4 regions of the Paraburkholderia sp. BL6665CI2N2 genome follow, and region 3 is predicted to be linked to each of the others. Evidence: riboswitches for the same ligand, from Rfam matches in the RefSeq annotation. Region 3 holds a riboswitch; each other region holds the start of a gene.

Region 1 (7,668 bases), 2.5 Mb from region 3:
TTGCCGATACGCCCTTCGCTCATCGGATAGTTGGCGAGGATCAGCGCGAGTTTCTTGTCCGCGTTATCGAGTGAACGCAACCGGCACCAGCGGCGGCTCAGTTCGGCGAGAAAACCCACGCGTTCAAGGTCCGGCTGATAACGCACTACGTCGACCTGAGTATGCGCACAGCGGTACGCGAGTCCCTTGAAACTGATCGCGCGCGTGATGATGCGGCCGTCCACTTCCGGCAGCGCGATATGCATGGCGATATCGCGCGAATTGAGACCCTGATTGTCTTTGACCCAATCGTCGCGATTGCCGCCGCTCAGGATCACCTGGAGCACCGGCGCGTCACCGGCGAGCGCGAGCGGCTCGGGGTCGTCGATCGCGGACGCGGCGAACGCGGTCGTATTCAGCACCAGCGCCACCTCGTGCCGCGCGCACAGCGATTGCACGACGTCGCGGCTCATCGCATCTTTCAGCGAGGTAATCGCGATCGGCAGCGGATTCAGACCTTGCGATTCGAGCGCGTCGATCAGCGCGTCGAACACGGCCGTGTTGGCGGCCTGCAGATGCGCCTTGTAGAACAGGATCGCCGCGACCGGCGCTCCCTGTTTCCAGCGCGACTGCCAGTCGGCGATGGTCGGCGTATCGCGCTCGGGATGGTAGAGCGTGGCAGCGGGCAACGCGCGCGGCGGCGCAGGTTCGCGTCCCCAGCCGAAGGCGCGGTGGGCGATACAGCGCAGGAACGCCTCGGCATTTTGCGGGCCGCCTTCGCGCAGATAGCGCCACAGTTGATGGCACAGATCCGCGCTTGCCGTGCTGCGCGCGAGCAGGTTCGGATCCTCCTGCAGATCGCCGGAGAACATCGCGAGCGTCTGCTGCTTGCGCTCGGCGAGCGCCACCACCTGTTCGATGCCGTAAGGCCAATACGCTTCGCCGCCCAGATGATCGACCACCACCACGCGCGCATGCTGCAAGACGTCTTCGAGATAAAAATCCACCGACGCCGGTTGCCGCAAATACGTGACGTTTGCGAGCCGCACGCTCGGGAAGCCTTCGCCCAGCCGCGGGAAGACACTCGCCAGCAGCGACAGCGTGGTGTCGGCGGAGCTGAGCACCACGATATCCGCGGGCTGCTGATCGATCCGGATCACACCTTGCGTGTCGTCGACGAAACCGCCCGGCGTGGTGCGCAGCAGATGCATATGCGCTTACGCCTGTTGCGTTTCGACGCTCGACGGCACGCCCAGCGCCGCGTCGAACGCACGTTGCAACGCCGGCTGATCGAGGTCTTCGCCAATCAGCACGAAGCGGCTCGGGCCGCTTTCGCCGGCCTGCCAGCGTCGATCGAAATAGCTGTCGAAGCGCCGCCCAACGCCTTGAATCACCAGACGCATCGCCGCGCCCGGCAGCGCCGCGAAGCCTTTGACGCGATAGATGGTGTTGGTTTCGACCAGCTGTTGCAGCGCGGCGACCACCGCCTCGCGCGACGACGCATCCGCCTGCACGACCACGGAGTCGAACTCGTCGTGATGGTGGTCGGCGTCGTCGGCGGAGCCGTGGTGATCGTGGCGCAAGTGGATCGTGTCTTCCGACGCCGCTTCGAGGCCCAGCAACGTATGCAGATCGAGCTGGCCCATGTGCGCGCGAACGATCTTCACTTGCGGCGGAATTTCCTCGCGGATCGAAACTTCTACCGCGCTTTGCTGCGCGTCGTCAAGCAAGTCCGTTTTGTTCAGAATCACCAGATCGGCCGCCGACAACTGATCTTCGAACAGTTCGTGCAGCGGCGACTCGTGATCGAGGTTCGGATCGGCCTTGCGCTGCGCATCCACGGCGACCGGATTATCCGCGAACTGGCCGCTTGCCGCAGCCGGGCCGTCCACCACGGTGACCACAGCATCCACGGTGAAGCTGTTCTTGATTTGCGGCCAGTTGAACGCCTGCACCAAGGGCTTCGGCAACGCCAGACCCGACGTCTCGATCAGCACGTGATCGATCTGATCGCGGCGCTCCACGAGCTTTTCCATCACCGGGAAAAACTCTTCCTGCACGGTGCAGCACAAGCAGCCGTTCGCCAGTTCATACAGTTGGCCTTCGGTCTCGACGCCGTTTTCATCGCAACCGATGCCGCAACCCTTGAGGATTTCCCCGTCGATGCCGAGTTCGCCGAATTCGTTGACGATCACCGCGATGCGCTTGCCGCCCGCATGCTGAAGAATATGCCGCAGCAGCGTAGTCTTGCCGCTGCCGAGAAAGCCCGTGACGATGGTGACGGGGATCTTGCGCATTTGAGTTTGCATCGTGAGGTCCATCCGTAGAGTTGCACGTGCATGCCGGCGTGTTTTTAGCGTATGCCGAGGCAAACGGAGCACACGCCCGGCCAGCCACGACCATAACAAAACACGGGGACGAAAGTCGGCGTTGCCGCGACAACAGAAAAACAGAAAGCGGGAATGAGTCATGAACGTAGCGCCGCATCCCCGCGGCGTTCGTCCTTCGTTATCTGGCCGGTATCCGGGCTGGCGAAAGCGCCGCTTCCCCTTCCCGGACGAGTGATTTCTCGCCCAGTGGTGATATGCCGACGCGGCCTTGCGCGTGGACATCGAAGCCGGCTCCGCGGCGCTAACCGACTGCGTTCGACACTGCAGTTAGCACCACATTTCGCTTACCGTTGCGGGGGCAGCACAGGTTGGCCCGATCCATGGCAGGTGAGCACCCTGTTTCCCGTTTAACTGCATGCGCACGAGCGCGCACACGAGCACCAAAGTGCGTGCGAGTGTAGGCCCGCCGCCCGGTGCCGTCAAGGAAACCCCAGGCCGCAAGCGCTTATCGGACGGGGCGCCATGTGCTATCGTATGCGCGCGTTTGGTGCCCGCACATGCATTCGCGTGTGCAGTTAAACGGGAAACAGGCAGCGCGCCATGCGCTTAACCTGTGCTGTCCCCGCAACGGTAAGCGACCTGCGGCGCGATGTTGAATCGACTTGCGCCGCGCATGCGTTTTTTTAAGCCACTGTCCGGCAATTTCCAGCGAATGCGGACGGGAAGGCAAAGCGCGTGAGGCCGCCAGCCCGGATACCGGCCAGACGCGGAGGCGGCGAACCTCAGGGCAACATCGCGCCGCCGGCCGCCGGAATCCGCGAGGGACGGATGCGAAGGCGCTAAAAGCACGACGCAGAGTGTCCGCGTAGGCGAGTTTCGTGTGAAACTCGCTACGAACCACGCATTGCGCCATGCCTGAATCCGTAGCTGCATGACCCCAACGTCCGCCGTCTGGCGACCCTTCGCGCTTTACCCCTTCCCGCTTGTCACGACATGGCGCCCGCCGTGCACGCCGCGATGACCCGCGCCTGGCTGATCGGCGCCGGCCCCGGCGACGTCGAACTCATGACCATCAAGGCCACCCGTGCATTGGCGCAAGCCGACGTGGTGCTGGTCGACGATCTGGTGAACCCCGAGGTGCTGCAGTTCGCGCGCGCTGACGCACTGATCGTCTACGTGGGTAAACGCGGCGGTCATCCGTCCACACCGCAGGAAGGCATCGTCGCGCAGATGCTCGAACATGTGCGGGCCGGGCGTAGCGTCGCGCGTTTGAAAGGCGGCGACCCATTCGTGTTCGGCCGGGGCGGCGAAGAACAGCAGGCACTGCACGCGGCGGGTATCGAGGTGGAGGTCGTCAACGGCATCACGGCGGGAATCGCGGCGCCCGCAGCGATCGGGATTCCGGTCACGCATCGCGATCATGCGCAGGGCGTCGTGTTCGTCACCGGGCACGGCGCGGGCAGCGGCGAGCCCGACTGGGCCGCACTCGCGGCCACGCGCATGACGCTTGTGATCTACATGGGCATGCGGCGACTCAACGATATCGTCGGCGCGCTGCTCGCGGCCGGCATGAGCGCCGACACGCCGTGCGCGGCGATCGAATCGGCCACGCGTCCCGAGCAACGCCACGCGCTGGCGCGGCTTGGTGAATTTGCCGAGACCGTTGCGCGTGCCGGACTTGGGTCGCCGGCGATCGTGGTGATCGGCGGGGTGGCGTCGCTCGCGTTGGCGCGCGAGGCGGCGCATGCGGAACGCGCTGCAACGCCGGTCGCGGACGGAACGGATACGCGATGAAAACGCTGAGCGTCGGCATCGGTTGCCGTTTGCATAGCTCGGCCGAGGAGATCGAAGCCGCGGTGTGCGGCGCGCTCGGCGCACATTCGTTCGACGAAATCCGCACCGTCGCCTCGCTTGATACCAAAGCCCGCGAAGCGGGCCTCCTCGAATTCTGCGCTCGCCATGCGCTGCCGCTGACACTGTTCAGCCTTGAACAGATCGCGGCGATGCCTGTCGCGGTGCCTTCGGCGGCAGTGCGCGAGCATCTCGGCGTGGACGGCGTCTGCGAGCCGTGCGCGCTGCTTGGCACTGTGGCCGACGTCGCAGCCGGGCTCGGTGAATCCGTCATAGGCCATGCGCCTCGCGCCTCGCTCCTCGTGCGCAAAACCGTTTATGCCAGCGTCACCGTGGCGATCGCCTCAACCACCGCTCACGCCGCTCACGCCGAACACCCAGACAACGACACACAGCAACAGGACCTGCCATGAAGACCGACCCCGAATCGCATCAACGCATGACCGAGCGCCGCCGCGAAGGCCACGAGAAAAAACAGGCCCACGCCACCGTCGAAAAAGGCCTGCTGATCGTCAACACCGGCACGGGCAAAGGCAAAACTACTGCCGCATTCGGCATGGCCGTGCGTGTGCTGGGCCACGGCATGCGTCTCGGCGTCGTGCAGTTCATCAAGGGCGCGCTGCACACCTCGGAGCGCGACTTTCTCGGCGCGATCGCCAACTGCGATTTCGTCACGATGGGTGACGGCTACACCTGGAACACCCAGAACCGCGACGCCGATATCGCAACCGCGCGCAAAGGCTGGGACGAAGCGCGCCGCATGATCGAAAGCGGCGAGTACCAGATGGTGATCCTCGACGAGCTGAACACGGTGCTCAAGTACGAATACCTGCCGCTCGACGAAGTTCTGTCGGTAATCGCCGCGCGCGCGCCGATGCTGCATGTGGTGGTGACCGGCCGTCACGCGCCGGACGCGCTGATCGAAGCCGCCGACCTCGTCACCGAAATGCGCATCGTCAAGCATCCGTATCGCGAGCAAGGCGTGAAAGCGCAGCGCGGCGTGGAGTTCTGAGCGATGGCCGCGTGCCCCGCCCTGTTCATCAGCGCGCCTGCTTCAGGTCAAGGCAAGACCACGATCACCGCGGGTCTCGCGCGCTACCATCGGCGGCTGGGGCGACGCGTGCGCGTCTTCAAGATCGGTCCGGACTTTCTCGATCCGATGATTCTGGCGCGCGCGAGCGGCGCACCGGTCCTGTCGCTCGATCTGTGGATGGTGGGCGAAGCCGCCTGCCGCACGCTGCTCGCGCAAGCCGCCGCCGAAGCCGACCTGATCCTGATCGAAGGCGTGATGGGTCTGTTCGACGGCACGCCGAGCAGCGCCGATCTCGCCACCACGTTCGGCGTGCCGGTGCTCGCGGTGATTTCGGCGAAGGCGATGGCGCAGACCTTCGGCGCGGTCGCCTTCGGTCTCGCGCAATTCCGGCCGCAGGTGCCGTTTTACGGCGTGCTCGCCAATCGCGTCGGCTCCGCGCGGCATGCGCAGATGCTCGAAGAAGCGTTGCCGCCGGATCTGCGCTGGTGCGGACACATTGCCGCCAGCGATGAAATCGCACTGCCCGATCGTCACCTCGGCTTGCATCAGGCGGAAGAAATCGACGATCTCGACGCACGGCTGGATCACGCCGCTGACACTTTAGGTCATACCGCGCTCGCCGAATTGCCGCCGCCTGTCGAGTTCGGTACGCCGACACCTGAGACCCTGCCGCGCCTGCTCGACGGCAAGACAATCGCCATTGCGCGCGACGCCGCGTTCTCGTTCATCTACCCGGCGAACGTCGCACTGCTGGAAGCACTCGGCGCGCAAGTCGCTTTCTTCTCGCCGCTCGCCGACGAAGCGCTGCCGGAACACACCGACGCTGTATATCTTCCAGGCGGCTACCCGGAACTGCACGCCGCCACGCTGGCCAGCAACACGCACAGCGCGGCGAGCATTCACGCGCACGCGGCGGCCGGCAAACCGCTCGTCGCCGAATGCGGCGGCATGCTGTATCTGCTCGACCAACTCACCGACACGCACGGCGTAACCACACCGATGCTCGGCCTGCTGCCCGGCCACGCGACCATGCAAACGCGCTTCACCGCGCTCGGCATGCAGCAGATCGACAGCCTGCATGGGCCGATGACCGGCCACACGTTTCACTACTCGAAGCTGAACACTTCGCTCACGCCGCTGCGCTCGGCCACCAGGCCGCAGGGCGACGCGCCCGGCGAGGCCCTTTATCGCGCCGGCTCGATCGTGGCGACTTACATGCACGCTTACTGGCCCTCCAACCCGGCCTTCACGGCCGCCCTGTTCCATGGCGAAGCCTTTTAACGATTCCGAGCGCGACGCCGTCTATCGCGCGATCTACGAACGCCGCGACATGCGCCATTTCGTGCGCGATCCGGTCGATCCGGCAGTGCTGCAGCGCCTGCTCGACGCCGCGCATCACGCGCCGAGCGTCGGCTTCATGCAGCCGTGGCGGATCGCGCGGATCACCGATCCCGCGCTGCGCACGGCCTTGCATGATGCGGTGGAAAGCGAACGGCTCGCCACCGCCGATGCGCTCGGCCAACGCCGCGAAGAGTTCATGAAGCTGAAAGTGGAAGGCATGCTGGACTGCGGCGAACTGCTGGTGATGGCGCTGATGGACGGCCGCGAGCGCCACATCTTCGGCCGGCGCACGCTGCCGGAGATGGACCTCGCGTCGGTGGCGTGCGCGATCCAGAACATGTGGCTGGCCGCGCGCGCCGAAGGTCTCGGCATGGGCTGGGTGTCGCTGTTCGACGTCGACGCGGTTCGCCAGCTGCTGCGCATGCCCGAGGGCGCGCGTCCCGTGGCGATTCTGTGCCTCGGCCACGTCGACCGGTTTTATAGCGAGCCGATGCTGGAAACCGAGCGCTGGGCGAGCCGCGTGCCGCTCGCCGATTGCGTGTTCGAAAACCGCTGGCCGGAAGGCAGCGATGCGCCGGAATAAGCTCGACGCGTGTTACAGCCCTTACGGCTGAAGCGGCTTCACCGACATCACGGCCGGCACGCCGCCAGTTTCGTCGGCGCGCAACTTCACGCGCCAATCGGGTGGCGCATCGAAGGGAAACCTGGCGAGCGCGCTTTTGACGAGCGTCGGCATGGCATGCAGCGGATCGGCGTCGCGGTCGCTGCTCACCGCGCTCACCTTATAGACTTCCTGTCCGCTCGCGCGCTCGAAAAACCGCAGCGTCAGCGCATGCTGGTACGCGGGACCGCCGAACAGAGAGAATGGCGCAGCGGGCCCGCGCCGGCAGTCGGTTGATGTACAGCCGTTTTCATTGACGCCGATGGTCGCCGGCCGCGTGTCGTAGGCAACCGAGAGCAGATAACGCGCCGCCTCGCCCTTCGTTTCGACAAAGCCCTCCTTCGCCAACTCGTCCGCCAACAGGCGCTCGAACTGCGGATGATCCGCGCTGACTTCTTGCGACGGCATGCGCGCGATCGTGTAAGTCCGCTCGCCTTGCAGCGCGGCGGCCGCATTCCCCGCGCCGGCGGTAT
Region 2 (7,668 bases), 1.9 Mb from region 3:
AGCCAGCAACGAGGCAATGTCGCGCGCCATTACATTGACGCCGGCGAGGCCGCCGAGCAGCGGTACGACCGCGCTGCCGTCTTCGGCGACGGCCAGCACCGGCGGCTCGACGCCCTTGTTCGACAACGACGGAGCCAGACAGCGAATCACGATACCCGCCGCGCACAATGCGACGATCGGCGTGCCGCGCGCATACAGTTCCCGCAGATGTGCGCCGAGTTCGCTGTACGGCACGTCCGCCTCGACGCGTCCCTGCAAAGCATGCACCTGGCTGTGCGCGTACAGCGCCTGGATGCGCCGCGCCGTTGCCAACGCGCCCGCGCCGAGAATCACGATCGCGGGTGCGCTCATCCTTGCCATTTTTCCCCCGGCACCACGAGCAGCGAAAAATACGGCGATGCCATGGGATCGACTTCGGCGAGCGGCACGATGCGCTGATTGCCCATCGTCGCGCGTTCGACGTAAAGCGCGCGGTCCGCGAGACCGAGTTCGCCGAGCACGCGCCGCACCTTGTCGAAGTTGCGGCCGAGTTTCATCACGACGGCGGCGTCGGCATCGGCGAGACGGCGGCGCAACTCGTCTTCGGGCAATACGCCCGAGAGCACCGACAAGCTCTGATTGCGATACACCAACGGCGCGCCGAGCACGGCGGCGCCGCCGAGCATCGAGCACACGCCCGGCACGACTTCGCTTTCGTAGCGCGCGGCGAGCCGGTCGTGCAGGTACATGTAGGAGCCGTAGAAGAACGGGTCGCCTTCGCAGATCACGGCGACGTCGCGGCCCGCGTCGAGGTGCATGGCGACGACTTGCGCGGCGGTGTCGTAGAAGTCGGCGATGATCGCTTCATAGGAAAGCGGCGGTTCGAGCGCTTCGGTGGTCATGGGATAAACGAGCGGCAGATGCTGCTGGGCATCGTGCAAATGCGCTTCGATGATGCTGAACGCGTTGCCTTTCTTGCCCTTCGCGACAAAGTACGCGACCACCGGCGACGCCTTCAGCAAGCGCAGCGCCTTCAGCGTGATGAGTTCCGGGTCGCCGGGGCCGACGCCGAGGCCGAACAAACGTCCTTGCGCCGTCATTTATTCGACCTCCGTGGCGAGCGCGTTCACGGCGGCCGCCGCCATCGCGCTGCCGCCGCGCCGGCCATGTACCACCACGTAGGGCACGCCGCGGCTGTCGTCCGCGAGCATGGCTTTCGATTCGGCCGCGCCGACAAAACCCACTGGAAAGCCGAGAATCAGCGCGGGTTTGGGCGCACCGGCGTCGAGCATATCGAGCAGATGAAACAGGGCGGTCGGCGCATTGCCGATCACGACCACGCCGCCCGCCAGCTGCGGCCGCCACAATTCGAGCGCCGCCGCCGAGCGCGTATTGCCGAGTTCACGTGCGAGCGACGGCACGTCTGGATGCGTCAGCGTGCAGATGACCTCGTTGTTCGCCGGCAGCCGCGCGCGCGTGATGCCTTGCGCGACCATGCCGGCATCGCACAGGATCGGCGCGCCTTGCGCGAGCGCCGCGCGGCCCGCCGCGTCCGCGCCCGCGGAAAATTGCAGATCGTCGATCACATCCACCATGCCGCATGCGTGGATCACGCGCACCGCGAGTTTTTCAAGGTCGGCGGGAATGCGCGACAAGTCGGCCTCCGCACGGATCGTCGCGAAGGATTGGCGATAGATCTCCTGACCGTCGCGAATGTAATCAAGCATCGGTGTCACTCCGGGCGAGGCGTTCGAGCATGTCGGCGGCCTCGCCGATCGTCAGTTGGCGCGCGACGCACTGGCCGAAGCCGGGCCGGCCGTCGCGCCGATAAAGGTCGTAGAGGCCGGGCGCGGCGGCGAGCAGCGTGAACGGCGCGCAATGCGCGGCGGCGCACGAGCGCGAGCAGCCGCTCAGATGCACGTCCACGCCGGCGGGCAGCCGAGCCGCGAGGCGCAACGCGTCGTTCTTGGTGTCGGCGAGGCCCTTCACGCAGCCGCCCGATCCGGCGCACGCGATCAGGTGCGTAATCGCGTGTGCGGGATCGCAGGCGAGACCGAGGGCGTTCAGGCCGGACAACACGGTCGGAACGGCATGCGTGGCGATGTCGGGTAACAGCACGCTTTGCCAGGGTGTGAGGTGAAGCGTGGCGTTGCCGTGCTGTTGCGACAGCGTGGCGAGTCCCGTTAGCGTGTCTGCGTCGAGACGTCCCAGCGGTGGCTGGCCGCCGACGTGCCACGCTCCGGGCTCGCGTTGGGCGTGGGCGCCGAGGCGAAGGTTGGCGTCGGCTGGTGTAGCGCGATGCCAGTTCGCGAGCTTCGCGTTTCGCGTCAGTGGGAAGTCGAGGTATTGCTCGGCGTGATGCAGCACCGCGTCGACGGAATGCGCGGTTAGCAGGTGGCGCATGCGTGTGGCGTCGGCGGCGGCGAGGTCGAGGAATGTCAGGAGTAGCGCGCGTACTAGGGCCGCGACTTGTGCAGGCATGATTGCGGCTAGAGCCCCTGTGTTGTTCACGCCCGGTTTTGCAAGCGCGGTGCTTTGGCTTTGCGTAAGCGCGCCGGCGTAGGCGCTCACAGGCGGACAACCCGCCAACCCGAACACGAACCGCACGCCGTCCACCTCCTGCGACGCCGCGAGCCACACGTCGTGCGGATGGTCCACTCTCGCGAGCCGTTCGCCGCCGTCCAGCAACAGTGCGAATTTTGGCGACAGCGCCGCGAAACGCGCTTCGCTTTGCAGCATCATGAGCAATTCGGCGCACAGCGGGCGCGTGTCGAATAGCGCGAACGGATCGCGTCCGGCAGCGGGGCTGATCATGACGTTGCGGACGTCGTCGGCGGCGGTCGCGGCGGAGAGTGCGTGGGCAGTGCCCAATCGCTGCGCTGCTGCGGCCGGGGCTTTCGAGGCCCGTTCATTCATTGCGTTCGCGGGTTCGGTATCTGTAGCGCTCTGCGCCGTCGCGTTCGCCGTTTCGACGTCCGCAGGGCTCTCTGCCTTTATGTTCGCGGCTCCGGCATCTGTAGCGCTCTCCGCCTCTGCGTTCACGGCGCTGGCGGCAACTGCATTCACAGCGTTGACAGCCGCCGTCGTGTCCGCACGGCCCGCCACGCCGTTCGCCGGCATCGGCCCAAGACCCGCGTCGATCAAAGCCGCGATCAACGCCGCCTCTTCACCGCGCCTCACGCCGCGCACCTGCACATTCGCGCGATTGGTCAACTCGATCACCCCGGCCGCGTGCCGCGCGCTAGCCTCCGCGATCGCCCGAGCCTGCGCCGCGCTCAATTCGCCGCCGGGCAGTTTGATCCGGCAAATCCCGCCGTCGCGCGCGGCGACGATGCGCAGCAGCCCCGGACACGCCGAGGGCCGCAGCGTGCCGGCTGCGTCGGATAAAACGGTGGAGGGCGTTGCTTGATTCAAGACGGACACCGGGTTTAGCGTCGCGCGACAGCCCGAGCATGCCGTGAGGCGGGCATGGCTGCGGCATCGGTACACCCCGCCCGATGTTGGCTGGCACGAACAGTCTCGCCGGCAGGTCTCCTGGCTGGCAGGTCATGGTCCGCCGCGGCCTTCCCGGTCGAACCAGTGGCGTGGAGCGCAGGCGGACTCGCTGCATACAGTTGCGGGGGCAGCCACAGTGGCACTGTGTTCCCTCTTCGGCCCCGAAGGGCACCGGCGGCTGTATTATGCCTTTTTTCGAACAGCACAACGAGGCTGGACGCTTTGATCGGCGTGGCACAGCGCATTATTTGAAGACACAGAATGAGGATGGATGCATGCCCGCGTGGCTGACGGTGGTGGGCATAGGCGACGACGGCTTCGCCGGTTTGGGGCGGCCCGCGCGGCGTGCCTTGCTGGAAGCGTCGGTGGTGTACGGCGGCGAACGTCATCTGGCGATGCTGCCCGCGCGTCTCGCCGCGCGCCGTGCCGCCTGGCCGCGTCCGTTCGATCTCGCACCCTTGCTGGCCGAGCGCGGCGCAGCCGTGTGCGTGCTGGCGAGCGGCGATCCGATGCTGTTCGGCGTCGGCGCGACACTCGCGCGGCAATTGCCGGCGGGAGAATTGCGGGTGCTGCCGGCGCCGTCGTCGTTGTCGCTGGCGGCCGCGCGGCTCGGCTGGCCGTTGCAGGACGTCGCGACGGTGTCGCTGGTGGGGCGGCCGTTGCCCGCACTGAACGCGCATCTGCATGACGGCGCGCGCATGTTCGTGCTCAGCGCGGACGGGCGCACGCCCGCGGCGCTCGCGGCATTGCTGAACGCACGAGGTTACGGGGCGACCCGCATGAGTGTGCTGGAACACCTGGGCGGCGAGCTGGAGCGGCGCATCGACGGCCGCGCGGATCAGTGGTCCGCGGGCGAGGTGGCCGCGCTGAACCTGATCGCGCTCGACTGCCGTGCCACTGAAGGCGCGCCGCGTCTGCCGCTGAGCTGCGGTTTGCCCGACGACGCGTTTCGTCACGACGGCCAGTTGACCAAGCGGGACGTGCGCGCGATCACGCTCGCGCGCCTCGCGCCGACGCCCGGCGAATTGCTGTGGGATGTAGGCGCGGGCAGCGGCTCGATCGGCATCGAATGGATGCGCGCGCATGCCACCTGCCGCGCGATTGCGATCGAAGGGCACGCGGAACGGCAACGTTTCATCGAACACAATCGCGATACGTTGGGTGTGCCGGGGCTGCAACTCGTCGCGGGGCGCGCGCCTGAGGCGCTGCAGGGGTTGCCGGTGCCGGATGCCGTGTTCGTCGGCGGCGGCGTGACCGTGCCGGGCGTGCTGGAGGCATGCTGGGCTGGTCTGCGCGAAGGCGGGCGGCTGGTCGCCAATGCGGTCACGTTGCAAGGCGAGGCGGCGTTAATGGCGTGGCGCGAGCGGCATGGCGGGACGTTGACACGGATCGCATTGGCGGACGCGCAACCGCTTGGCGGGTTCGACACGTGGCGGCGGGCGTTGCCGATCACGCTGCTGGAGGTGACGAAGCCGGTGAGCGGCGAGGGCGTGAGCCTCGTGGGAACCGAAACCGTGGCTAACGCGACGAATGCGACGGATGTGCCGAATGCCAGGCGTGCTGCAAGTGCCGGAAGCGGTATGAGCGCCACGAATGTCACCAACACGACCAACTCGACGAAAGCGACGAACACCGGCGCCACCCCCACCGACCCATCGCCCGAACCCTGATGCGCGAAGAATCCCCCGAACAACCCGCGCCGCTGCGTAGCGGCTACACGACCGGCAGTTGCGCCACCGCGACGTCGCTGGCGGCGGCGCGTCTGTTGCTCGCGGGTGTCGTCAGCGAAGTGGCGGAGATCGTGTTGCCGAAGGGGCAGCATGTGCCGATGCCGCTGGTGTTCTGCCGCCTGATCGGCAATGGCGATGAAGGCGCGGAAGCCGGCACGATCAAGGACGCCGGCGACGATCCCGACGTCACGCACGGCGCCGTCGTTTTCGCGCGCGTGCGCCTCGTCGCCGAAGCGGGCGTGATATTTCGCGCGGGGCCGGGCGTCGGCACGGTGACGCGCGCGGGGCTGACGCTGCCGGTCGGCGAACCCGCCATCAACCCGGTGCCGCGCAGAATGATGACCGAGCATCTGGCCGAACTCGCGGCGGAGCATGCGTACGGCGGCGGCTTCGAAGTGACGATCGGCGTGGAAGGCGGCGAAGCGCTCGCGCTGAAAACGATGAACCCGCGTCTCGGCATTCTTGGCGGGTTGTCGATCCTCGGCACCACCGGCATCGTGCGTCCATTTTCGTGTTCGGCGTATATCGCGTCGATTCATCAGGGGATCGACGTCGCGCGCGCCAACGGCTATACCCATCTCGCCGCCTGCACCGGCAACGCGAGCGAGGACGCGATGCGCGCGCACTACGGCCTGCCGGATATCGCGTTGATCGAGATGGGCGACTTCGTCGGCGCGGTGCTCAAGCATATGAAGCGCGCGCCGGTCGAGCGCCTGAGCGTGTGCGGCGGCTTCGGCAAGCTCAGCAAGCTGGCGGCGGGTCATCTCGATCTGCATAGCCGCAATTCGAGCATCGACCTCGAGCGGCTCGCGCAATGGGCCGCCGAACAGGGCGCCGACGACGCGCTTCAGGCGGCGATCCGCGCAGCCAACACGAGTCAGCAGGCGGTCGCGTTGGCGCACGCGCGGCAGGTGCCGCTCGGCGATATCGTCTGCCGGCACGCACTGGCGGTGGCGCGCGAGATCGTGCCGCCGCAGGTCAACGTCGAAATGTTCGCGATCGATCGCCAGGGCAAGCTGATCGGAGCCGCGCAATGAAAATGAAGCGGATTCTGCTGCTCGGCGGCACCGGCGACGCGTTGCGGATCGCGCGGCAACTCGCGCCCGAGCACGTGTATAGTCTCGCCGGCCTCGGCAAGCTGCCGGAGGATCTGGCGTGCACGGTGCGAGTCGGCGGCTTTGGCGGCAGCGAAGGTATGGCGCGCTACATCGCCGGTGAAGGTATCGATCTCGTGATCGACGCGACGCACCCGTATGCCGCGCGAATCAGCGCGAACGCGGCGCAGGCAAGCCGCGCCGCGCGCGTGCCGAATTGGGCACTGCGCCGCCCGGCATGGCAGCCGCAAGCCGGCGACGATTGGCGCATGGTCGGCGACTGGAACGAACTCACGGATACGCTCGCGCCGTTCGGAAAACCGCTCTTCACGCTCGGCCGCGAACCGCTCGCGCATCTCGACGAAATCCCGCCTCATCAGTTCTGGGTCGTGCGTTGTCTCGAAGCGCACGTCGACACGCCGCGTGCGCGGATCCTCGCGGCGCGCGGTCCATTCACGCTCGAAGGTGAACGCGCGCTATTCGCCCTGCAAGCCTTCGACGTGGTGGTCAGCAAAAATAGCGGCGGCCAGGCGACTGAAGCAAAACTCGAAGTCGCGCGTGAACGCGGTTTGCCGGTCGTGATGCTGCGCCGACCTGAATTGCCGGCAGCAGAGAGGGAATTCGAAAGCGTTTCGGATTTGCTCGACGCACTGCAACGCGCCGTCTGAATCGCGCATGCATGCCACGCCGCCTCAACGAATCAGGGAGTAGTGAATGACGGTGTTTTTTATCGGCGCGGGTCCTGGCGACCCCGAACTGATCACGGTGAAAGGGCAGCGCCTCGTGCGCAGTTGTCCGGTGATCCTGTATGCGGGTTCGCTCGTGCCGGCCGCGGTGCTCGAAGGTCATGCGGCGCTGCAGGTGGTTAATACCGCCGAACTCGACCTCGATCAGATCGTCGCGTTGCTCGCGGCCGCGCACGACAAAGGCCAGGACGTGGCGCGCGTGCATTCCGGCGATCCGTCGCTGTACGGCGCGATCGGCGAACAGATCCGCAGACTGCGCGAACTGAAGATACCCTATGAGATCGTGCCGGGCGTCACCGCCACGGCGGCATGCGCGGCGACGCTGGGTTGCGAACTCACTTTGCCCGATATTTCGCAGACGCTGATCCTCACGCGCTTCGCGAGCAAAACCAGCATGCCCGAAGGCGAACAGCTCGCCGACCTCGCCCGTCATCGTGCGACGATGGCGATTCATCTCGGCGTGCGGCATCTCGCGCGGATCGTCGATGAATTGCGACCGCATTACGGCGGCACGTGTCCGATCGCGGTGATCTATCGCGCGAGTTGGCCCGACGAGGAGAAAATCACCGGCACGCTCGACGATATTGTCGGCAAGGTGCAATCGACCTCCATCGAGCGGACCGC
Region 3 (7,668 bases):
AAACACCTGCCCTGTCCCAATGATGCGGACAACCGGAGGCCGTGTGCCAGCAACCAGGTTGTTAAATTCGAACGGAACAGATGTTTGTAGCTCTTGAGCGTCGCGGGCGAATTTATCCACAGAAATTGTTCGCAAGCCTGTGGATAACCACCCCACAACCGCCCCAACTCCTTGACGCATAACCCATCTTGACCACTGCGCGCAAACTGCGGAGAGCGAAGCACGGCGAGCAAACCGCCGAGCGCAACCGCCGAAGCGGCCGCACTCGTCATGCAAATCAAGCCGACTTCACCGCCGGCCGCCCCGCCACCCGCATCGACGCAATCCGCTCGACCAGCGCGCCGAACAGCAGCCCGATCGTCGCCCACATAATCGCTTGCATACCGAGCGCCGCGACGCGGAATTTCCACAGCAGCACCGCCGGGAAAGCCTCCGGCACTTCGTTGATCGCGGGCATCGACAACTGCACCGCAGCGATGATCACGATGAACACCACCGCCCCCACGATCGAGCCGTTCCACGCGCCAAGTTTCATCGCCGCACGGCGCCGCACCTTGAGCGAGAACACCATCGCCACCAGCGAGATCGCAATCATCAGGAAGAACAGCCCCGTGCGCGTCCCAATCGTCTCAGGGTCGCCGACCGAGGGCGGGTTCGCCGGATACTTCAGATTCGGCACGATCGCGAGCGCAATGAACGCGCCAAGCGCAAGCCATGCGGACAACGCGCGCGGGCTCAACGCGCCCACTCGCCCATAAGCGTAAGCGAACACCAGCGAGAACAGGCCGCCGAATGCCGCGCCGTAAGTCAGCACGCCAGTCAACAAGCCGATACCCCGCTGTGTATCGCGGCTTACCATCTCAGGCTCGGGCGCCTCGCCTTTCGCGGCGTCCGCCTTTTCTTCGAATGAAATCGCCTGATTGACCTGCGGCTCGCCCACTACCCGGGCGAAGCCGAACGTGAGAAGTCCCGCGGCGATGCCTGCAAGCATCCCGCGTACCAATAATTTACCCACCATGGTCGACTCCGTTAGTGGCAGGGAAAGCCGAGCAGATGGCGGCCGTCGTGCACGAACTCATGCACGTACATGCCCGGCACCAGCGAGGTGGCACCCTGTTCCGCACCCACGAAGTAAAGCGCGAGCAACAACAGCAAACCGCCGAACACGACCCAAGGCAACAACTCGCGCAGCGGAATCGGCGTGGGTTGGGCCACGGGCTGGTTGGCGGGATCGAAAACAGCTTCGGTCATGATGGACATCTCCTGGGGTAACGCGCCCCGATAGTCATTGCAGAGGATTGGTGCGAAGCTCAGGTCTGGCTTTCGGCTTGTGCTGCCGATTACAGTGGCGCGACCGCGCCGGGCTCTCACCGGCTTCCGCGCTTCGCAGTCCCGCTATTCTACGCGCTAAACTTGGGCACCCGGCAACGCAAAACACACGTTTCATGCCGTCGGCGTTCGGCTTCGGGGCGTGGCTTGATAGGACAAGAACAGAATGGATACAAGGCTGTTACTGGTCAGCCACGCATCGACCGCCGCCCAGCGCGCAGGCCGTTTTCCCGCCGACGACCCGCTCGACGCCCGCGGCCTCGCCGAAGCCCAAACCCACGCCGCACGCTTGCGCCTGGCGATCGCGGAAGAGTCACCGGCTTTCGTCAGCCCGGCCGCCTGCGCGCGGCAAACGGCGACGGCGCTAGGCCTCGCGGCATCGGTCGACGCCGGTCTGGCGGATCTGAACTACGGCACATGGCAAGGACGGCGGCTCGCCGACCTCGCAGCCGAAGCGCCGCAAGACGTCGCCGCATGGACGCGCGATCCGGACGCCGCGCCTCACGGCGGCGAGTCGTTCGGTCAACTCGTGAAACGGGTAGGAGAATGGCTCGAAGCGTTGTTAGACGGCGAGACCGATCGCGCATCGAGCAACGTGATCGCCGTCACCCACGCGCCGGTACTGCGGGCAGCGATCGTGTATGCGCTCGGGGCATCGCCCGTCGTATTTCCGCGCATTGAAATCGCACCGCTTTCGATCATCGAGTTGCGGCACTCGTCGCGCGGCTGGACATGGTGGCCGGCGTCACACTAGTGGCGCTTGCTCGGCGGCTTACTTACCCGACACCACCAGACGCAGCTTGTTCGACCCGGTCGGCGTCAGCGTGATATCGGTCCGCTTACCCTTCGCGCCCAGATAAAAGTGCTGACGTCCCGGCGAATTCTGATCGTGCGTCGCGTCGGGCAGACACGATGCGACGTCCGCCGCGACAGCTTGCAGCGCGTCGGCATTCGAGCCGGCGTCGTGATGCGGCGTCCACGTGCATTGATAGGCGCCGTGACTCGCCGAACATTGCGCGTCGTCGCCGTAAGGCTGCGCGACGCCCTTGCCGTCGTCCGACGTCAATGAGGCGAGCCCGCCAGGGGCCGCGGCAACGATCCGCTTCAGGGATGTGCAAGGGCTAGGCGCATCGTCGGCATACGCACCGCCGGTCAGCAAAACGCCCAGCGACGCAGCGGCGAGCGCGTTGGCAAGCAATCGGGTTCTGTTCATGTCGGCGCGGTCCTTGAAGTCACTCGCAGGTACCAGCGCGGTAGCACGCTTCATGCCCATGAGCGCTGACTAGTCAAGACCGCGCTTCAGTCACCATCATTACAGTCCAGTACCGAACAAAGCCGCCAGCCCCTGCGCCGACCCGAAAATCCCTTTGGCATCGTGTCCGACACCATCGATCACAAACGTCCGATGCTTCGCCAATCCTTCGGGATGCCGCAACGCCATATAGCGCGCATAAGCCAGCCCGCGCCCGAGCCGGTGTTCACCTTGCGCCAGCGCGGCGCACGAGCGGTCGAGCGCCGGGTGCTGTGGATCGCAATCCGCGCCGCCGAGCAGCGCGGTCACGTCACGCTGCGCGTAACGCGCTTCGAGCGTGGCCGCTGAAGCCGCGTCGCGAGAGTAAGCGGGCAAATCCTCGAGCCCATACTTCCAGCGATTGAACGACGGACACCTCGCCCGATCGAACGCCGCAAACTCGCCGGACACAGCGGACGCAACCGACCCAACCGGCCGCATTGCATCAAAGTACACATACGACGAAGGATTCGCGACCACATAGCGCAGCGCGATACCGCGCGCCGCGAGCGACGCCTCGTCTCGCGCTACTACCGCGTAGCGCTGCACGACCTGCGCGCCGCCCGAGTGTCCCGCGATCACCACCTCGGCGAGCGACGCGAACTGCTCGCGCGACGCCAGCGTGTCCACAATCGCGTCGAGCACGTCGAACGAACTGATCGGCGCGGGACCTTCGGCGTTCTCGCCGGCCATCCAGCTCGTCCAGTCCCAATGCAACGTGGACGGCGGCAGCTCATGCGCGTCGACATCCGCGGTCGCGAGAAATTGCGGCACGATCAGCAGCGTATCGGCCGCGCTGCCGCCGGCAAGCGCGCACGAACGCTGCGCGAGTTCGAAATACGTGTCGCCGTTGCGCAAGCGGCCATGAATCAGAATCACGGCGCGTTGGACATCACGCGTCGGCGCGAGCCAATCGCCATTGGAAAACACCGGCACGGTGCCGCTGCCGGCTCGCGTCGTGACGCTCAGATGCCGGTTCGCAACGACCGCGACCGGATGTTCATTCGGCGCGCGTTCGTCGTCTGTGATGAAAGGCTGGGTCATGCGTTAGGCTCGTGGTCAATCAATGAGTGGCGGGTCTAGCCGCCGCGCCGCTCGACATGCGTCCGGCGCGCGTGAAGTACACCATCGCGAGCGACACGAAGCCGGCAAAAATCAGGTAAAACGCGGGCGTGAGGCTGCTGCCGGTCACGCGCGTCAAGCCGGTGATGGTGAGCGGCGCCATGCCGCCGAACAGCGTCACCGCAATGTTGTACGACAGCGCCACGCCCGCCGAACGGCTGCGCACGGGGAACAAGGTCGCGAGCATGCCGGGATGCGCGCCGGACATCGCGGCGAGGAACAGCGTCGCGATCATCTGCGCGATGAACAAATGCCCCGGCGTCGGATTCGTCACGACGAAGTGATAAAGCGGATACACGCAGACCATCCACGCGATCACGATGGGATAGAACAGCCGGTATGCGCCATAACGATCGGCGAGCTTGCCGGACAGCGGAAACAGAAACAGATTCAGCACACCGGACACGAACGCGCCGAGCAACGCGGTGGACAGCGGCAAATGCAATTGCCGTTCGACATACACCGAGAGATAGGAATGCCAGACATAATTAGTCGCCGCCCCGACGATGATCACACCCATCGCGCAGATCGCCGCGTCGCCGTTATCGCGGAAGAACTGGCGGATCGTGACGCGCGGCGGTTTCTCCTTGTGTTCGAGCAGCCGCTCGAACTCCGGTGACTCGGCTACGCGATGCCGGATATAGAAGCCGAACGGCCCCGCCAGCGCGCCGAACAGAAACGGCAAACGCCAGCCCCACGTCACCAGTTGCTCATGCGTGAACTGCGTGGTCAGCAGATAGCCGACGCCGGACGACAGCAGCAACGCGAACGCCTGCGCCGACATGTTGAAGCTGCCGTAAAACATCTTCTTGTGCGGCGGCGCGTACTCGACCAGCATCGCGGAAGCCGTCGCAAACTGTCCGCCCACGGATAGCCCTTGCAACAAGCGAGCAAGCACCACCAACAGCGGCGCAGCGATGCCGATGCTCGCATAGCCTGGCGTGAGACCCATCAGCAACGTGCTAGCCGCCATCGAAATGATCAGCAGCGAGAGCGCCTTGCGTCGCCCCGCGCGGTCCGAGTAGATACCGAGCAGAATGCCGCCGATCGGCCGCACGATAAAACCGACGGCAAACGTCGCAAGCGTCAGCATGATCGACACGAAACCGCTGCCGCCGGGAAAGAACACCTGCGCGATGATCTTCGCGAAGTAGCCGTAGATCAGAAAGTCGAACCACTCGAGTCCATTGCCGAGCACGGAGGCGAAGATCGCGCGCCGCACCATCGACGGACTCAAGGCGTTCGCCGCATCGGCTCCAGCCGCGACACCGTCGCGCTGATTGAAGGTCGCTTCGCTCATTGCCCGCATCCCGGAGTGTCGAATATTGCTGACAGCGCGCATACCGACGTCAGCATGCGCGCACCGTCGTGCCCCACGCCCGGCACGATATGAAAGTGCTGCTTCAGGCCGTCCGGATGACGCGACTGGATATACCGGTAGTACGCTTCGGCGCGCGCCACGCGTTGCGGCCCTTGCGCTTCGGCGGCACAGGTTCTGTCGAGCGCGCTCTGCTGCGGATCGTCATCAGCGCCGCCGACGAGGTAGTCGACCCGGCGCGACGCATAGATCGCTTCGAGTTGCGCGGGCGTGCGGTCGTCGAGATACGGCGGCCGGTTGTCCATGCCGTATTTCCATTGATTGAAGTCGGGACATTGCGCGGCATCGAACGGCGCGGCAATGCCCTGCGCGTCAGGCCGTTGCGCATCGAAATACGCATACGTGGACGGGCTCGCCACCACGTAACGCACGTCGATGCCTTCGCCGGTCAACGCGGCGATATTACGCGCCGCGACGGCGTAGCGCTGCACGACCTGGCCGCCGCCCGAATGCCCGGCGAACACCACATGCCGCAGATTGGGGAACAGCTTGCGATCGGCAAGACGCGCGACGATCGCATCGAGCACCTCGTACGAACTGATCGGCAGCGGCGCGCGCGCCGCTTCGCCGCCCATCCAGGCGTCGCCGGTCCAGCGCAGCAGATCGGCGGGCTCGTCGTGTACGCGCGTGTCGAGCGTGGCGAGGAACTGCGGCGCGATCAGCAGCGTGGCGTCGGGGTCCGCATGCGCGGCATCGCGGGCATTCTGCGCGGTGCGAAAGTACACGTCCGCATTGCGCAGCTTGCCGTGAATCACGATGACCGCGCGCGTCACCCGCGGCTGCGCAACGTTCCAATCCTTCGACAGATACAGCGGGAATTGCGCTTGCCCTTGCGGCGTGTCGAGCGTGAAGCGCGTTTCGGAGATCGTCGCGACCGGCTTCAGATGCGGTTCGTAAGCATGGACCGCGAACGCGGATTGCGCGAACGTCATCAGCACTGCCGCGCCTGTCGACATACACAACGCCGCAATACGTCGTGAAAGATTCAAAGTCATCCAGCTTGCTCCTGATAACCGTGCGCAGTCTTGAACGCGGCGCATCGTCAAATCCGTCGTAGAGAAACCGAATACTCGGAACCGGAGGCGAATACCAAGCGCCATACCGGCCTGGTTCGGACGGAATGCAATGGACGAGATCGTAGGAGCGGACATGGTAAATGTAAAATACCTGTTTTATGCACCATTCATATTTAATATGTATGGCATCGAACCGGCCTTCATGCGCTGCTGAGGAGACAAAACACCATGGAGCTGCGGCATCTGCGTTACTTTCTGGCGGTCGTCGAAGAAGGCCAGTTCACGCGCGCAGCGGAGCGGCTGGCCATGCAACAGCCGCCGCTGTCGCAGCAGATTCGAACGCTGGAAGAAGAGATCGGCTTCGAACTCTTTGTGCGCATGCCGCGCGGCGTCACCTTGACGCCGGCCGGTCAGGCCTTTGCGGAAGACGCGCAACGCTTGCTGCAAAATCTGCAGCAGTCTGTCGAAAAGGCGAGCCGGATTGCGCGTGGAGAACTCGGCACGATTTCGATCGGACTGACCAGCTCCGCCTCGTTCCATCCATTTACGACCGAGGCGATCCGCGCGTTTCGCGCGGTCTGCCCCGAAGTCGCCGTGGACCTGGCCGAGCTCAACGCGGCGGAGATCATCGAGCGTCTGGCCGCGGGCCAGATCCAGGCGGCGTTTCTACGCAAGCCGGTCGACGCCCGCGAGGGCGTGGCGTTCGAGTTGCTGCTCGACGAACCGATGGTCGTGGTGTTGCCGGTGGGTCATCCGTTGCTCAAGGGCAGGAAGCGGCCGCAAGTGTCGCTGAAAGCGTTGGCGCACGAAGACTTCATTCTGGTCCGTCGTCCGGGCGCACCCGGCATGTATGCCGACATCCTCGCCGCTTGCCGGCAGGCGGGCTTCGTCCCGCGCATTGCCCGCGAAGTGCCGCGCATGGTGTCGGGCATCAACCTCGTGGCGGCGGGTCTGGGCGTGACCTTGGTGCCCGCTTCCATGCAGCGCTACGACCAGGTGGGCACCGTGTACTGCACGCTCGCGAACCCTTCGAAACTCAGCGCGCCGCTGCACCTTGCCTATCCCGCCGCACTGCACAACAGCGCGGCCACGCGCTTCATTCAACTGGTGAAGAAGCGCGCCGGCGCATGAATCCGTCAACCGGCACGGATTTTGCGTTCTCGCCGTACCGGCTGAATAACCAACAGCCATCCATCGACGTCAAATACGCTACGCCATGTCAAACAGACAAGCCGCCGACAAGCCGGCCCGCCTTTCCTCGGGAATCGATGGAATCGACGACATCCTGGGAGGCGGTCTCACGCCCCATCGCATGTACCTTGTGGAAGGTGCGCCCGGTACAGGTAAAACTACCTTGGCCTTGCAATTCTTACTCAAGGGAGTCGAAGAGGGACAGAGAGGTTTGTACATCACGCTCTCGGAGACCCGTGCCGAGCTGATCGCGGTAGCTCAAAGCCACGGCTGGGATATCGGCGGCTTCAACATTCTGGAGCTGGTTTCGGACGAAGGTCTCGACCCGCAGTACGAGCAGA
Region 4 (7,668 bases), 6.4 Mb from region 3:
GTCGTGCTCGCGTAACGCGGCGAGCGGAATAAGCGGGATCTTCTTCTTGAACACCACATCGACGAGCACCCAGCGGGGCGTTTCCTGCGACGACTTCGCGTCGTAGTAGGGGCTCTTCTTGTCGAACTGCGTCGGGTCGGGATACGCAGTGGACGATACCTCCGCAATGCCCGCGATGCCAGGCTCCGGACAGCTCGAGTGATAGAACAGCACACCGTCGCCGACCTGCATCATGTCGCGCATGAAATTGCGCGCCTGATAGTTGCGCACGCCGGTCCACGGCAATGTGCGATGCGGTGCGTTGGCGAGATGGTCGATGCTTGCTTCGTCCGGTTCGGACTTCATTAGCCAGTAGCGCATGAATCGAATTGAACGTTAAGGGGTTGAAGATGCGGAAGAAATCGGCCAACAAAAAACAGCGCCCAAAGAAAAACGGCACCGAACCGAAGTCCGATGCCGTTCTAAATAAGGTCCCCGCCTTAGCCGCTAGGCCGGCATCCTGAACCGGGGGTTCAGAATTGGTCGCAGTTAGCAACACTTCGGGTACATCAGACAGAGTGACGCGCACACCCGTGCTACAAATTTCCGCAACCGTGCACATGGCATTGGTTCAAGGAATATATGACCTTGGCGAACCAGGCAGGGAAGCTAAACCGATGAAGCTGAAAAACGAACTACCGATTGAACTCAAACGTTTGCTGAATCTTGCACACCTTGTGCTCACACATTCCGTTTGAATCCGCCGCCGATCTCAGGACCGGCAGCACGATAACACATGTACCTTATTGCACGCTGTACTGCTCAATCACAGTACCTAGTTGTTCGTTCATTTGATGCATTGTACGCCGGATTTCTTCAGCGGGAAATGCTTCTCCGTGTCTCACGCTCGATTGCAGTCTAAGCAGTTCCGATGCCAGCGACAGCGCAGCCATGACGGCAATGCGATCCGTGCCGCGCACGTTGCTGTTATTGCGGATCTTCGACATTTCGGCGTCGACGCGTGCAACCGCTTCGAGCAGCGCCGCTTCCGTTTCCGGCGAGCAGGCGAGGCGATAGGGCACGCCGAGAATCGATACTTCGATCTGCTTGGTGGTCATGCATTTTCTCCGTGGCGGGTCACGTCGCTCCCGGCTTCGGCTACTTGCTGAGCCGGCTCGAGCAGATCGAGCTGGTTGTCCGGCTCACTGTGCGCGCGCGCACGCGGCAGCTTCTCGAGGATCGCGTTCAGGCGCACTTGTGCGTCGTCGATCTTCGCCGAAAGCGCGTCGCGCTCCGCCTGCAGCGCGTTACGTTCCTCGCGCAGCATTGCAAGTTCCGTGCGCGTGGCTTCGGCGTCGGCGCGCGATTGCGCGAGTTGCTCTTCGAGCGCGAGTCGCGCCTCATTGTGGCGCTGGCTGATCGCGATCAGCTTGCCGATATTTTGTGAAAGTGTTTCGAGTTCGGTGAGCATCTGCTGCGTCCTCTAAAGACATCGCATTTTAGCGCGGAATGTCGCAGGTTCCGACAATTGTCTCGTTTCGAGACGTAACAACATCGCTTTGTGCAGGCTTTTTATCGACCATATGATGAAAAAGTACTCACGCGTCGGACAAGAGCCTGCACTTAACAGAACACATGGCCTGCGATCTCACCATTCTTGACGGACTCCGAGGCCGCTCCTAAACTGCCCGCACTCTGGTGCCCGCGTGCGGCATTTTTTCAACGGCCCACGCAGTTAAACGGGAAGCAGGGCGCGCGGTTCATCTGGATTCAGCTAAACGCGCCAACCTGCGCTGCCCCCGCAACGGTAAGCGACCACATTCGTCATGCAAGTCGATCCCGCTCGCGAGCTGGAAGTTCAACTCGCGAGTGTGCCACTGCGCGTCTCGCGTGGGAAGGCGGGATCGATGCGTCGCCAGCCCGGATACCGGCCAGAGGGAGAGGCACGTCCCGCGCGAAAATGTTAAATACGCGGGCGCCTCGTTACGCATCGGCCTGCGGGGAAGCGGGCCGCGCACGCTATCCACAGGACGTTCACCCCATGCTGTCCCCCTTCGCCCGCGCGGCGCTGCTCGCCTTTTCGAGCCTGCCGATCGTGGTGCACGCGCAAGCTGCGTCTCCATCTTCTGCTTCATCTGCTTCGTCTTCGTCGGCGGATTCTTCGAGTTCGGTGTCCTCTTCGGCGGTGCTGTCGCCCGTGGTGGTGACCGCGGATCGCGGGCCGCAAGCGCTCGCCGACACGATCCCGCAGACCTCGCTGTTCGATCAGCAGGATATCGCCGACACCACCGCGACCGATTTGCCGGGCCTCCTGCAACTCGCGCCCGGCGCGCAAATCTCGCGCACGGGTGGTCCCGGTTCGACGACGAGCCTCTCCTTGCGCGGCGCGTCCTCGACGCAATCGCTGCTGCTGATCGACGGCGTGCGCGTCGATTCGGTGAGTCTGGGTGCCCCGCAACTCGCGCAGATTCCACTCGACCAGATCGATCACGTGGAGGTGGTAAACGGCAACGTGTCGGCGTTATACGGCTCGGGCGCGATCGGCGGTGTGGTGCAGGTGTTCACGAAAAGCGGCGGCGATCACCCGCCGCGTTTCAATTTTTCGCTCGGCTACGGCAGCTATCACACGCAGACGCAGCAGGCGGGCGTGAACGGCGCATTGGACCAGGACGGCAATACCACCTTCAGCATTTCGCTAGCGCGTTCGAAGGACGACGGCTTCTCGTCGCTGAACACGAAGGAGGCGCCCAGCGCCAATCCGAACGCGAACGGTTATCTGAACGAGAGCGTCTCGGCTTCGCTGCGCCACAAGTTCAACGACAAATGGGACGCCGGCGCCAGCTACTTGCAGTCGAACGGCAACAACAGCTACGACAACGCGTACGGCGTGCCGACCGATCTGAACAACCTGTATAGCAAGGTGCGCCAGGTCTCGGTGTTCGCGAACGGCAAGCTGGCCGACTGGTGGACCACGCACTTCATCGTCGCCGAAGGCGACGACCGCAGCGTGTCGAACACCAACGGCGTGTACAACGGCCGCTTCGATACCGACAATCGCCAATACACATGGCAGAACGATTTCGCGCTGGCCGCGCAGCAGAAACTGCAGGTCGGTTATGAGCATCTCGATCAAAGCCTCGATTCGGACACGTTCGCGGCGCCGGACCGTCATGTGGATTCGGGCTTCGCCGGCTATACGGGACGCTTCGGGCGCAACCAGTTTCAGGCCAACGTTCGGCGCGACCAGTATTCCGATTTCGGCGGAGCGAACAGTTACTATCTCGGCTACGGTTTCGACATCACCGGCCATTGGAAGGTGACCGCAAGCTATTCGGATTCGTTTCGCGCGCCGAGCTTCGACGATCTGTACTATCCGATCAGCGGCAATCCGTCTATCCAGCCGGAGCGCAGCCATTCGATCGAAGCCGCGCTGCAGTACGCATCGAATGCGCTCGGCGTGATGCGCCTTTCCGCATTCCAGACGCGCTATTCGAATCTGATTAACTACGAGCAGGTGACGCCCGGCATCTATCTGGCCGAGAACGTCGGGCATGCGAAGGTGCAGGGCATCGAAGGATCGTGGAGCGGCCATGTCGGCAAGACGGACGTGCGCGCGTCGCTGACGCTGCAAAATCCCGTCGACCTCGACAACGATGCCGACCTCGTGCGGCGCGCCCGGCGCTTCGGGGCGCTGACGGTGAACCGCAGCATCGCCGGGTGGCGGGTGGGCGGCGAGTGGATCGTGAGCGGCCCGAGCAACGACAGCAGCGGCAAGCTGGGCGGCTATGGCGTGGTGAATCTGTCGGCGCGCTACAACATCACGAAAGCATGGTACGTGGCCGCGCAAATCCAGAATCTGTTGGACAAGGACTATGAAACGGCCTACTCGTATAACTCGCCACGGCGTGGTGCGTATCTCACGGTTGGTTGGCAGCAGCAGTGATGGTTACGCCTCCTCGTTGAGTTCGCGCGGATGAATCGCCATTCGGGTTCGATGCCCGCGACACTGCGCGTGATGAGCGCGAAGCGCGCGGCCGCGATCTGGCTGGCGCTCGCCCTGATTGCGCTGGCGGTGCTGATGGCGTCGCTCGCGCTTGGCAGCGTATCGCTCGCGCCAATGCGTGTGCTGGCGGCGCTGATGCCGTCGCATGCGCCGTCTGTCGGCACCGCCGACCTGACTGCGGAAATCGTCCGCACGCTGCGTCTGCCGCGCGCGGTAGCCGGCTTCGCCTGCGGCGCGCTGCTCGCGTTGGCCGGCGCGTTGCTGCAGGTGCTGTTGCGCAATCCGCTGGCCGAGCCCTACGTATTGGGCGTATCGGGCGGTGCGGCGAGCTTCGCGCTGGTCGCGATGATCGCCGGTTGCGCATGGTGGATTGTCGACGCAAGCGCATTCGCCGGCGCGTTCGTGTCGATCCTGCTGGTGCTCGGCCTCGCGCGCCGCGAGTTGTGGCGCGGCGAACCGCAGGACACGTCGCCGCGTTTGCTGCTGACCGGCGCGGTGATCGCAGCGGGCTGGGGCGCGCTGATAACTTTGCTGCTCAATCTCGCGCCCGATAACCGCTTGCGCGGCATGCTGTTCTGGCTGACTGGCGACCTCAACGGCGGCGCGATGCCGTGGACGGCGCTCATCGCGCTCGTCATCGTGCTGGTTGCGATCGTGCCCGCCGCACCGCGTCTGAATGTGCTGCTGCGTGGCGACGCCGCCGCGCAGGCATTAGGCGTCGCGGTGATGCCGCTGCGATTGCGGGTATATCTGGTGGCTTCGCTCGCCGCGGCCGCGGCGGTGACGACGGCGGGCACCATCGGCTTTGTCGGACTGGTCGTGCCGCACATGCTGCGGCTCGCGTTCGGCAACGATCAGCGCATGCTGCTGCCGGCCGCCGCACTCGGCGGCGGCGTCGCGGTGATGGGCGCGGACCTGATCGCGCGCACCGTGATCGCGCCGGCGCAGTTGCCGGTCGGCGTGATCACGTCGATCATCGGTGTGCCGGTGTTTCTGTGGATGCTGCTGCGCAGGCGCCGATGATGCAAACCCGTCACGCTCCTTCTCATGAAGCGACCCTCAGCGCGCAACGTCTGACCTTGCGCGTCGGCGCGCGCACTTTGCTCGACGCCTTCACGCATACCTTCTACGCCGGCGAGATCTGGTGTATCGCCGGCCCGAACGGCGCGGGCAAGACGACTTTGCTCTCCACGCTCGCGGGTTTGCTGCAACCGTGCGCGGGACATGTCGAACTCGATGGCGTGCGCCTCGCCGACTGGCCGCCAATGCCGCTCGCGCAACGCCGCGCGCTGATGCCGCAAAGCGCGCCCGACGCGTTCAGCGCGAGCGTGCTCGATATCGTGATGCTGAACCGCTTCCCGCATCTCAGCGGCTGGGGCTGGGAACGCGAAGCCGATCGCGAAGCGGCGCACGCGGCGCTGGATCTGTTGGGACTCGCCGCATTCGCCGCGCGCGATGTGCTGTCGCTCTCGGGCGGCGAGCGGCAACGCGTGGCGCTGGCGGCGGTGCTGTGCCAGGACGCGCCGTTGCTGTTGCTCGACGAACCGTTGTCGCATCTCGATCTGCATCATCAGATCGACTGCCTCGAAGCGCTGGCCGCGTGGACGCGCGAGCCTCGGCGTACAGTGATGTTTTCATGCCACGACCTGAACCTCGCGCGCCGTTTCGCGACGCATGCGCTGCTGCTCGACGGCGCGGGCGGCGTGTATGCCGGACCGGTGCACGACGTGCTGACGCCGACGCTGGCGAGCCGTGCATTCGGCTACCCGTTGATTCTGATTCGCGACGGCGAACACGAGGCGCTGATTCCCGCACCGCGCGCGCGTCACGAATCGCCTGCCGGCCATGACACGCCGGCAAGCTGACCGCTTCATTCCAACATTCTCTTTCAAACACGCTCATGACTTCATTGCCACGCTTGCCTGGATTGCCCGAAGTCGAACCACTCGATCAAACGCTGCGTGACGAGTTGCAGCACATCATCGATACCAAGACGAAGCCGCCCGGCAGTCTCGGCCGGCTCGAAACGCTCGCGCGTCAGATGGGCCTGATTCAGCGCACCACGCATCCCACCGTGACGCGCCCGGCGATGATCGTGTTCGCCGGCGACCACGGCGTTGCCGAGGAGGGCGTGAGCCCTTATCCGCAAGCGGTGACCGCGCAGATGGTCGCCAACTTTCTCGCGGGCGGCGCGGCGATCAATGCGTTGAGCCGCGTCTCGGGCATCGAACTCGAAGTCGTCAACGCGGGCATTGCGACGCCGTTGCCATCCACCGCGGGTCTTATCGACATTCCGATTATGGCCGGCACCCGCAACTTCGCGCGCGAACCGGCCATGAGCCGCGACCAGGCAATCGCCGCGATGCAGGCGGGCGCGGCGCGCGTGCGGCATCACGCGGCGCTCGGCACCAATGTGATCGGCTTCGGCGAGATGGGGATCGCGAACACCTCGGCGGCCGCGTGTCTGATGAGCCGCTTGTGCGGTGTGCCGATCGACGAATGCGTCGGCCGCGGCACGGGGCTCGACAACGCGGGGCTCGCCAGGAAGCGCAACGTGCTGGCGTCGGCGCTCGCGTGTCACCCTGTGTCCAGCGATCCGCTCGACGTGCTCGCCACTTTCGGCGGCTTCGAGATCGCGATGATGGCAGGCGCGTATCTCGCGGCCGCCGAGGCGCGCATGACGATTCTGGTCGACGGCTTCATCGGCACCTCGGCCTTGCTGATCGCCGACGCCTTCGCGCCGAGCGTGCGCGAGTACTGCGTGTTCGCGCATGCGTCGAACGAAGCGGGGCATCGGCGCATGCTCGATCATTTCGGCGCGCTGCCGTTGCTGTCGCTCGACATGCGTCTGGGTGAAGGCACCGGCGCGGCGCTCGCGGTGCCGTTATTGCGCGCGGCAACGGCCTTCGTCAACGAAATGGCGAGCTTCGAATCGGCCGGCGTCGCGAATCGTGATGCGTGAGCCGTTCGATCGTTCAGCCAGAAACGCACGCCTCGCACAATCATGAATCCGCTCGCTGAACTGCGGTACTTCTTCACAGCGCTCGGCTATTTCACGCGCATGCCCGTGCCGCGCTGGGTCGGCTATGAGCCGCACTATCTGAACGCGGCGGCGCGTTATTTTCCGCTCGTCGGCGTATTGATCGGCGGATTGAGCGCGCTGGTCTATCTCGCCGCGCTGCGTGTATTTCCTGCGGGCGTGGCGGTGCTGTTGTCGATGGCCGCGTCGCTGCTCGTGACCGGCGCGTTTCACGAAGACGGCCTCGCCGATTGCGTCGATGCGTTCGGTGGCGCCTATACGCGCGAAGACGTATTGCGAATCATGCATGATTCACGCATCGGTGCTTTCGGTGCTATCGCACTCGTCGTCGCGCTTGCGTTGAAGTGGCAAACGCTCGCCGCATTGCCGCCGGTGCGCGCCGCAAGTCTGATGATTGCCGCGCACGCGGCGAGCCGCACCTGTGCGATCAGCTACCTGGCCACGCTCGATTACGTGCGCGCCGAAGGCAAGGCCAAACCGGTCGCGCAGCGCCTGAGTGTAGGGGCGTTCATGTGCGCAGCGATGTTCGGTTTGCCGTGGTTGCTGTGGCCGAATGGGCTCGCCGCGCCGGACTGGCGCTTCGCGGGTTCGGTGATTGTGGTTCTGGTCGTGCTTCGTATCGCGATGGGCCGTTATTTCGTCAGAC

The links. A riboswitch is a leader RNA that binds a small molecule or an ion and turns the genes downstream of it on or off. The one in region 3 is predicted to bind cobalamin.
Region 1: linked by a shared signal. The riboswitch ahead of cobA (uroporphyrinogen-III C-methyltransferase) and the one ahead of B0G81_RS00995 (CbtB-domain containing protein) in region 3 are both predicted to bind cobalamin.
Region 2: linked by a shared signal. The riboswitch ahead of cobG (precorrin-3B synthase) and the one ahead of B0G81_RS00995 (CbtB-domain containing protein) in region 3 are both predicted to bind cobalamin.
Region 4: linked by a shared signal. The riboswitch ahead of B0G81_RS29840 (TonB-dependent receptor) and the one ahead of B0G81_RS00995 (CbtB-domain containing protein) in region 3 are both predicted to bind cobalamin.

The regions. Positions count from the first base shown of each region.
Region 1 is NZ_SORC01000001.1:2,730,941-2,738,608, forward strand. It holds gene cobN (cobaltochelatase subunit CobN) at 1-1,190, opposite strand, end outside; gene cobW (cobalamin biosynthesis protein CobW) at 1,197-2,288, opposite strand; cobalamin riboswitch at 2,476-2,769, opposite strand; cobalamin riboswitch at 2,838-3,089, shown strand; gene cobA (uroporphyrinogen-III C-methyltransferase) at 3,327-4,103, shown strand; gene B0G81_RS12160 (cobalamin biosynthesis protein) at 4,100-4,573, shown strand; gene cobO (cob(I)yrinic acid a,c-diamide adenosyltransferase) at 4,570-5,172, shown strand; gene B0G81_RS12170 (cobyrinate a,c-diamide synthase) at 5,176-6,474, shown strand; gene bluB (5,6-dimethylbenzimidazole synthase) at 6,458-7,117, shown strand; gene B0G81_RS12180 (DUF4136 domain-containing protein) at 7,139-7,668, opposite strand, start outside.
Region 2 is NZ_SORC01000001.1:2,094,790-2,102,457, forward strand. It holds gene cobJ (precorrin-3B C(17)-methyltransferase) at 1-351, opposite strand, end outside; gene B0G81_RS09380 (precorrin-2 C(20)-methyltransferase) at 348-1,079, opposite strand; gene B0G81_RS09385 (precorrin-8X methylmutase) at 1,080-1,706, opposite strand; gene cobG (precorrin-3B synthase) at 1,699-3,402, opposite strand; cobalamin riboswitch at 3,486-3,665, opposite strand; gene cbiE (precorrin-6y C5,15-methyltransferase (decarboxylating) subunit CbiE) at 3,750-5,144, shown strand; gene B0G81_RS09400 (cobalt-precorrin-5B (C(1))-methyltransferase) at 5,144-6,241, shown strand; gene B0G81_RS09405 (cobalt-precorrin-6A reductase) at 6,244-6,966, shown strand; gene cobM (precorrin-4 C(11)-methyltransferase) at 7,013-7,668, shown strand, end outside.
Region 3 is NZ_SORC01000001.1:222,352-230,019, forward strand. It holds gene B0G81_RS00990 (CbtA family protein) at 278-1,018, opposite strand; gene B0G81_RS00995 (CbtB-domain containing protein) at 1,030-1,251, opposite strand; adenosylcobalamin (AdoCbl) riboswitch at 1,254-1,407, opposite strand; gene B0G81_RS01000 (histidine phosphatase family protein) at 1,496-2,083, shown strand; gene B0G81_RS01005 (hypothetical protein) at 2,102-2,542, opposite strand; gene B0G81_RS01010 (alpha/beta fold hydrolase) at 2,642-3,664, opposite strand; gene B0G81_RS01015 (MFS transporter) at 3,684-5,042, opposite strand; gene B0G81_RS01020 (alpha/beta hydrolase) at 5,039-6,115, opposite strand; gene B0G81_RS01025 (LysR family transcriptional regulator) at 6,365-7,267, shown strand; gene B0G81_RS01030 (ATPase domain-containing protein) at 7,353-7,668, shown strand, end outside.
Region 4 is NZ_SORC01000001.1:6,646,604-6,654,271, forward strand. It holds gene B0G81_RS29820 (EVE domain-containing protein) at 1-360, opposite strand, end outside; RNA gene ssrS (6S RNA) at 468-649, opposite strand; gene B0G81_RS29830 (cell division protein ZapA) at 783-1,097, opposite strand; gene B0G81_RS29835 (ATPase) at 1,094-1,450, opposite strand; cobalamin riboswitch at 1,659-1,930, shown strand; gene B0G81_RS29840 (TonB-dependent receptor) at 2,021-3,922, shown strand; gene B0G81_RS29845 (iron ABC transporter permease) at 3,953-5,005, shown strand; gene B0G81_RS29850 (ABC transporter ATP-binding protein) at 5,005-5,847, shown strand; gene cobT (nicotinate-nucleotide--dimethylbenzimidazole phosphoribosyltransferase) at 5,883-6,944, shown strand; gene B0G81_RS29860 (adenosylcobinamide-GDP ribazoletransferase) at 6,987-7,668, shown strand, end outside.